Regions from separate parts of the Arcticibacter tournemirensis genome, predicted to be linked through region 1. Evidence: riboswitches for the same ligand, from Rfam matches in the RefSeq annotation. Region 1 holds a riboswitch; the other holds the start of a gene.
What was found. Region 1 has a riboswitch for S-adenosylmethionine ahead of BDE36_RS14065 (O-acetylhomoserine aminocarboxypropyltransferase/cysteine synthase family protein). Riboswitches for the same ligand answer to the same signal wherever they lie in the genome.
Positions count from the first base shown of each region.

Region 1 (4,199 bases):
TCGCTTCTTTGCTTAATCAGCCGCGAGTAAGAGCAGAACTTACAATCGTAAACACATAAATTAGTAGGTTCAATATGGAAGTTACGGTTGAAATACGTTTTGTTGCCATGCCGCTGCTCCCTGATAAAGTTAGCCAATACACCAAGGTATGCAAGTTCTCCCTTCTCGTAAAGCGCCACGCCCTCATCGAAAGAAATACGCTCGCTAGCCTGCACTTTCAAAGCAATAGTTTTTAGCTGTGGATCCAGATTTTTATCAGATATCAGTATCGTTAAATCATTTGCGGAATTCATCTCTGCAAAAATACAATAAAGACCGTACTTCCATTATCATTTTGATGTAACAATGAAATTTCCGGCTGCTGTCTTGTGTTCTAATATGTATTTTTACGCGATTCTTAAAGATTATGAAACTCGAAACCATCGCTATTCATGCCGGCAATAAAGTAGATTCTTCCACAGGTGCAGTGATACAGCCAATCACGCTCTCTACCACATTCGAAAGAGCTGAAGACGGCGGGTATCCTCATGGATTTATCTATACACGGGCAGAAAATCCCAACCGGAGCTCACTTGAACGCGTACTCTCCGCTCTTGAAGGGGGCGAAGCTGCAGCTGCTTTCTCTTCGGGTAATGCCGCCGGTTCTGCTGTATTTCAGGCATTAGAACCAGGTAGTCATATAATTGCGCCATCCGACATGTATCATGGGCTTCGCACGCTCATTAATGTCGTTTATAAGGGGATCCTTGTGGCAGATTATGTAGATCTTTCGGATATCACAGCCATCGAAAAAGCGATCAGGCCGTCAACGAAGCTCATCTGGGTTGAAACACCTTCGAATCCACTTTTAAAAGTAACAGATATCGATGCTGTAGTCCGCCTGGCAAAACGTCACGGCATCATGGTATGCTGCGACAATACATTTGCCACGCCGGTCTTTCAGCGTCCGTTTGAGCTCGGAGCTGATATAGTCATGCATTCAACCACAAAATACTTCGGAGGGCACAGTGATGTCCTTGGTGGTATTTTAATTACCCGGAGAAAAGACTTTTTCTGGGAAAAAATTAAAAACATCCAGGCCTTGTCCGGTGCTGTCCCAGCTCCTTTCGATTGTTATATGACTGTTCGCGGAATTAAAACTCTTCCTTACCGCATGAAAGGACATGCTGCCAACGCCCAAAAGGTTGCGGAGTTCCTGCAAGCACATCCGGCAGTGGAAAAAGTATATTATCCCGGACTTAAAGATCATCCTCTGCATGAAGTGGCTGCCAGACAGATGAGCGGTTTTGGAGGAATGCTCTCCTTCCTGGTAAAAGGCAGTCCTGATGACGCCAGGAACGTCGCAAACCGAGTAAAGTTCTTCACCCAAGCCACCAGTCTCGGAGGAGTAGAAAGTCTGATTGAGCATCGCGCTTCTGTTGAAGGTCCGGATACCAAAACGCCCTTTAACCTTTTAAGGGTGTCGGTAGGTTTAGAGAATGCAGAAGACCTCATAGCCGATTTAAAGCAAGCATTGGACGGAGTTTAAGGAATGAATTCGAAATATGACCAGTTGTACAACACGTAGGCCACATTTGGAATTCATTCCCATGCAACCCGTAACCTGCAACGCATTGCCTTCAACTCATAACACACAACTCATAACCCACATCTTTCAATATTTAATTTGGACTTTTAGCATAATCCGTTATATTTGCACCCATTGATAGCATTATCAATACTGTCAAACACCCCTTAAAAGGTTTTGATTTATAAAGAAGCGGTGAGAGATCAGGCTCTGTGACCCGCTGACAACCTAACCGGAAGAGTTCCGGAAAAGGTGCCAAATCCTGGTCCCGTAAATAAACCGGGAGCATATAAATTGTTAAAACCATGAGAAAAGATCAGATTCATTTTCGTCCTTCAGAAGGCATAACCACTATGCCAATCTCAGATTCATTGCGTTCCGAAAGCGCATTCCGAATGTCCCGTTTTATTTGTTGTTGCTGCTGTTAATGCTTCAGCTTTCCCATCTGTGAAAAACAGATGAGTTTGGTATACCCACTTAAATCCAGCGTATATCAGAACGGTTAAATTCAATCATTATATTCATTTATAAAAATATCACCATGTCATTATCCAATCTTAAATTCGAAACACTACAGGTTCACGCAGGTCAGGAAGCAGATCCAACAACAGGTTCACGTGCTGTGCCTCTTTATCAAACCTCATCATATGTATTTACCAGTTCAGAACATGGCGCAAACCTCTTTGCCCTCAAAGAATTTGGAAATATCTATACCCGGTTGATGAACCCCACCACCGATGTGTTTGAAAAAAGGATAGCCGCACTTGAAGGCGGGGTTGCAGCTCTCGCTGTTTCATCCGGACAGGCAGCACAGTTCATTGCTATCAATAATATCCTCCAGGCCGGGGATAATTTTATATCCACATCATTCCTTTACGGAGGCACATACAATCAGTTTAAAGTCGCATTTAAACGCCTGGGAATTGAAACGCGGTTTGCTAAAGGAGATGATCCACAGAGCTTTGAAGCGTTGATCGACGATAAAACAAAGGCGCTTTATCTTGAAACTATCGGAAACCCCGGATTTAATATCCCCGATTTCGAAAAGTTTGCCCAACTGGCACAGAAATATGATCTGCCGCTGATTGTCGACAACACTTTCGCTGCTGGAGGTTATTTATTCCGTCCTTTGGAGCATGGCGCACATATCGTTGTCGAATCAGCAACAAAATGGATTGGCGGCCACGGAACCAGCATTGGCGGTGTCATTGTCGACGGTGGCACCTACAACTGGGGCAATGGAAAGTATCCTCAGTTTACCGATCCTTCCGAAGGATATCACGGGCTGGTATTCAACGACGTATTCGGCATCGGCGGTCCCTTCGGCAATATTCAGTTCATTATCCGCGCCCGCGTAGAAGGACTGCGTGATTTTGGTCCGGCCCCCTCTCCTTTCAATTCCTTTCTTTTTATTCAGGGACTTGAAACGCTGTCGCTTCGTGTACAACGCCACGTAGATAACGCACTCGAACTTGCTAAATGGCTGGAACAACATCCGCAGGTGGAGAAAATAAACTATCCCGGACTAGAAAGCAGCATTTACCACGCTAATGCGAAGAAATACCTGCGCAACGGTTTTGGTTCCATGCTCTCTTTCGAAATAAAAGGCGGAAAAGAAAAAGCAATTCAGTTTGTAAATAGTCTCGAACTTACCAGCCATGTGGCCAACGTGGGTGATGCTAAGACCCTCATCATTCAACCTGCTGCCACTACACACCAGCAGCTAAGCGATGAAGATCAGCTTGCAGCAGGAGTTACTCCTTCTCTGCTAAGAGTATCGGTAGGTATTGAACATATAGACGACATTAAGGCCGATTTCGAACAGGCTTTCGAAAAGATAAAATAGGGATATACCGTCTTCTCCATGGAAAAACCATGGGGAAGATCAGTACGCGCATCGGATGAATATTAAGAAATACACACATAATAAGACCTTTAAGCTGGAAGACGGGTCGGTATTGCCCGACCTCGAAATAGCTTACCAGACCTACGGCAGGCTGAACGACAAGAGAGACAATGTAATTTGGGTATGTCATGCTCTTACCGCCAATTCAGATGTTCTCGACTGGTGGAAAGGCTTATTCGGCGAAAATGACCTTTTTAATCCCAAAGATCATTATATTGTTTGTGCTAATATTTTAGGTTCTCATTACGGCACTACTAATCCACTCTCCGAGAATCCGCAAACTGGCAGTCCTTATTACATGTCATTCCCAAAATTCAACACAAGGGATCTGGCAGCGGTACAGAGAATACTTGCCGACTATCTGGATATTGAAGAGATCAGCGTGCTGATAGGCGGATCATTAGGCGGACAGCAGGCAATGGAATGGGCTATTGCCGAGCCAGACCGTATTAAACGGCTGATCCTGATTGCCACCAACGCCGTTCATTCGCCATGGGGAGTAGCTTTTAATGAAAGCCAGCGGCTGGCTATTTCTGCCGATCCTACTTTTCATTCCAACCACCCCGACGGAGGGAAAAACGGACTGAAGGCAGCAAGAAGTATCGCGTTGCTCTCATACCGCAACTACGATACCTACGGCATTTCACAGCAGGAAGTTTCAAATGACAAGACCGACGACTTCAAAGCTTCTTCTTATCAGAACTACCAGGGCGAAAAGCTGGTAAA
Region 1 covers NZ_VFPL01000001.1:3,333,547-3,337,745, forward strand. Annotated here, with positions in the region: gene mqnE (aminofutalosine synthase MqnE) at 1-293, opposite strand, end outside; gene BDE36_RS14060 (trans-sulfuration enzyme family protein) at 407-1,528, shown strand; SAM riboswitch class I at 1,747-1,863, shown strand; gene BDE36_RS14065 (O-acetylhomoserine aminocarboxypropyltransferase/cysteine synthase family protein) at 2,109-3,413, shown strand; gene BDE36_RS14070 (homoserine O-acetyltransferase family protein) at 3,469-4,199, shown strand, end outside.

Region 2 (4,199 bases), 820 kb from region 1:
TAGAAAACTTGCTGAAAGCGGAAGGCATTTACTGCGAGAATTTAACTTACGAGCTATAGGACTGCACTGTTCCGTGTCATCGAAGGACGTTAGCTTCGGCAGAGAATTATTTATGTAATTTTGAAACGAGAACAAAGGCGATATCAAAAAAACTTCAATGACAAACAGATGGGGTCAATTCAGTCACTGTTTTAAGCGACAGGAAGTTCCAGCTAAAGTAATTCTTTTACAGGAAGGACAGATTTCAAGAACAATGTTCTTTATTGAAAAAGGGTGCTTGCGAACCTGGATTAATAATGATGGTAAAGACATAACAACCCAATTTTTCTTCGAGGGCGACAGAGTTGCTTCCATTGAGAGTTTTAGGGCAAATCAACCAAGTTTATATAACATTGAAAGTTTAGAGCCCTGTGTTTTACAGACTATTTCGCAACAAGACTTCCAAAATGCTCTGGAGAATTCATCTGAAATGAAAAAAGAAATGGAAGAACATCTGTTCAGGCGACTTTTACACAGCCAAAAACTTTTATATTCCTATCTTAAAAATAATCCTCAAAAACGCTACGAGGAGCTTGTTGACGACTATCCGCATATTATTCAGCGTATTCCGCAGCATTATATTGCCTCTTATTTAGGTATTACTTCTGTTTCATTAAGCCGGATACGAAACAGGCGATAAATTCATTTCTTTACAATTGTTATCGTCCGGGCGTTCGCTGCTTCTCAGTTTTGTAAAATAATTCAGACAAGATGAGAGTAGTAATAGTATTTAACCATCCCTACGAGGGAAGCTATAATAATGCAATATTAAGTTCAGTAACTAAGGGACTCCGAAAAGCAAGCCACGAAGTTGACCTTATACACCTTGATAATGATGGATTTAACCCTGCAATGTCGGCGGCTGACTTGAAAGCCTTCGTGGAACATAAACCCATTGATCCTCAGGTAATCGACTATAATAAACGTTTGGAGGAAGCTGACCATCTGATATTTGTTTTTCCGATTTGGTGGGATTTAATGCCTGCAAGAACTAAAGGTTTTATTGACAGGGTTCTATGCCCTGGCGTGGTGTATGACCACCACCCAAGAGGTTTTGGATTAGTACCACTTTTAAAAAGTTTAAAAAGTGTCACAATAATCACCACGATGAATAAGCCCCGCATAATGTATTCCCTGCTCGTCGGAAATTTGATTAGAAGAGCAATGTTGCGAAGTGTTTTTAAAACGATGGGTTACAAAAATCTAAATTGGATAAACTTTTCTTCGGTGAAATCTGTAAGCCGCGAAAAAAGAGAAAAATGGTTGATCAGTCTCGAAAATAGATTCTCAAAATTCAATTAATCCTGCGTTTCAAAACTTACCAGGAGTTAGTATCGCCTTCCCCAATGTCCTTCCTTTTTATACCTTTCAGAAATAATTTATAAAATCCTATAGAATTAGTAGAGTATTGTCTATATTTGCCCCTGTGTTATTTAACACTTATCCAGAAAGACGGAGGGATAGGCCCTGTGAAGTCTTAGCAACCTGTTGTAATACAAGGTGCTAATTCCTGTCTGCACGGAGTGCAGAAAAGATAAGTTGATATAAAACCAGACTACTGCGCATACGTCTGCTATACTATCAAACGGAAATCTTCCTTTCTTTCAATCTGAATAAGCTTATTAAAAGTAAACTTATTATGAAGATTTATTTAGACAATGCAGCAACGACCCCTTTAGACAGGGAAGCTTTTAGTGAAATGGAGCCCTTCTTTTTTGAAGGATTTGGCAATCCATCTTCCGCTCATGGTGTGGGGAGAGAAGCAAGGAAAGCTGTTGAAAAAGCAAGGGGGACCATCGCCGGACTTCTAAATGCACAACCCAGCCAGATTTTGTTTACAGCTGGGGGGACTGAGGCCGACAATACAGCGATCTGCTCAGCTATAGAATCGTCTGGTATTAAACTTGCAATAACCACTCAATTTGAGCATCATGCAGTTTTGAACACTCTGAAGTCTCTCGAAAGGGATGGAGTGATAAAACTCTTATACCTTATGCACGACGCAAAAGGCAATATTTCTCTGAAGCATCTGGAGAGTATCCTTGCCTTTCAGGAACGTGCTTTTGTTTCCGTAATGCATGGAAATAATGAAATCGGCAATTTGAATGATATAGATACAATCGCACAAATATGCAGGAAATATAATGCGTTGTTTCATTCGGATACCGTTCAGACGATGGGGCATTATGTCTACGACCTCAGCGGGATAAATGCTGATTTTATCGTAGGCTCGGCTCATAAGTTCAACGGGCCGAAAGGCGTTGGTTTTTTGTATCATGGCAACCGTACAAATCTTGCTTCAATCATCAAAGGTGGCGGGCAGGAAAATGGATGGAGGGCCGGCACCGAGAATGTTGCGGGAATTGTAGGCATGGCTAAAGCCCTTGAGATAGCATACCGCGACCTCGACGCCGACAAAAATCGTATTCTGTCGCTTAAAGCACGTATGATTGGCAGATTGAAAAGTGAGATTCCTGAAATCTCATTTAATGGAAATTCGGCCGACCCGCAGAAAAGCTTGTACACTGTTTTGAGTTTGTCTCTTCCATCGTCACCAGAGTTTTCAACGGCTCTTGCATTCCTGGATAGTCAAAATATATTTGCTTCGGGAGGCAGTGCCTGTACGAGTCATTCAACAGGTGGTTCTCACGTGTTACATGCACTGAATTATAATTTTGAACGAACAGTGATCCGGTTTTCCTTCGGTAAGTACAATACTGAACAGGATATCGATTACACAGTTGAAAAATTGGTGGGACTGTATCATAAATCAGGGCCAGAACGATTGAAGGTTGCCGGTTGAGGCAAAATCTTCGATAATAATAATCTTTCTATACTTCAATATATAAAATGAAAAATTCACCACTTCTTTTTGATGTCGCAGGGCAATCTACTTCAATTTTTAACGTCTATTCATCTACCAGTGAAATAGTATCGTGTTGTTGCCGAATGTGTTGCGCATAGTTCTCCGCTATTGCCTGAAGGGTAATAAATTAAAAATCAAGCTTTAATAATTTAATGTAATAAGACAGCGACGGTATAGTTGCTTCGTCTGGCTAGTCCTTGGCAGGACTGGGAATCTTAGTAATTAAAATTTTGAAAATACTACAATGAAAGTAAAAATACTGTTTCTTATATTCTTCCTGGCTCTTCTATCCTTACACAATTCGAGTGCCCAGGAAAGGACAATCTCTGGCAGTGTCAGAGAGCGGGGCGTGGGTGATCCCCTGATAGGCGTTAATATTTCATCCAACAAAGGTGCGAAAGCGATCACCAACGAAAGCGGGGCTTTTAGAATCCGGGTCAACACGGGTGATACGCTTAGTTTTACCTATCTGGGATATCAGTTACAACGTGTGGCAGTCACCACGGAAACCACGCCTCTCACAGTCTATCTCTCTGCCTCAAGTAATTCGCTTAATGAGGTGGTTGTTACGGCCCTGGGTGTCAGCAAAGCGAGAAAATCCCTGGGGTATGCAGTGCAGGAGATTAAATCGGGAGCCGTGTCTACCGCAAAATCGACTAATCTGGTGAATGCGTTGTCCGGAAAAGTCGCCGGCGTTCGCGTTACCAATTCACAGGGTAATATGGGTTCATCCAGGATCGTAATCAGGGGTGAAACTTCCATCAGCAATAATAATCAGCCATTGTTTATTGTTGATAATGTTCCTGTGGATAATTCACAACTGGGAGCAGGAGGAAGCCGTGATTATGCCAACGCCATTTCAGACCTTAATTCTGAAGATATTGAATCGATAAGCGTCCTTAAAGGACCTACCGCAGCTGCTCTATACGGTTCGCGTGCTGCCCATGGTGTGGTGCTCATCAAAACAAAATCCGGCCGTAAGAAGGAGGGTTTGGGAATTACATTGAACTCCAATAACGTTTTTGATAAGCCCCTGGTGCTGCCGGAGTATCAGGATGTTTTTGGACAGGGAGCAAACGGGCAGTTCAGTTACGTGGATGGAAACGGGGGCGGCCTAAACGATAACGTCGACGAAAGCTGGGGGCCGAAGATGGACGGGCGCTTGATACCCCAGTTTGGCTCCAACGGGGTTCCCGTGCCTTTTGTTCCTCATCCCGATAATGTAAAAGACTACTTCGAAACCGGGTTTCTCACAGATAATGGTATTTCTATAGCTGATGCTGCCGACAAGTAT
Region 2 covers NZ_VFPL01000001.1:4,152,919-4,157,117, reverse strand. Annotated here, with positions in the region: gene BDE36_RS17435 (hypothetical protein) at 1-59, shown strand, start outside; gene BDE36_RS17430 (Crp/Fnr family transcriptional regulator) at 254-679, shown strand; gene BDE36_RS17425 (NAD(P)H-dependent oxidoreductase) at 751-1,341, shown strand; SAM riboswitch class I at 1,477-1,580, shown strand; gene BDE36_RS17420 (cysteine desulfurase family protein) at 1,679-2,842, shown strand; gene BDE36_RS17415 (SusC/RagA family TonB-linked outer membrane protein) at 3,150-4,199, shown strand, end outside.
Region 2: linked by a shared signal. The riboswitch ahead of BDE36_RS17420 (cysteine desulfurase family protein) and the one ahead of BDE36_RS14065 (O-acetylhomoserine aminocarboxypropyltransferase/cysteine synthase family protein) in region 1 are both predicted to bind S-adenosylmethionine.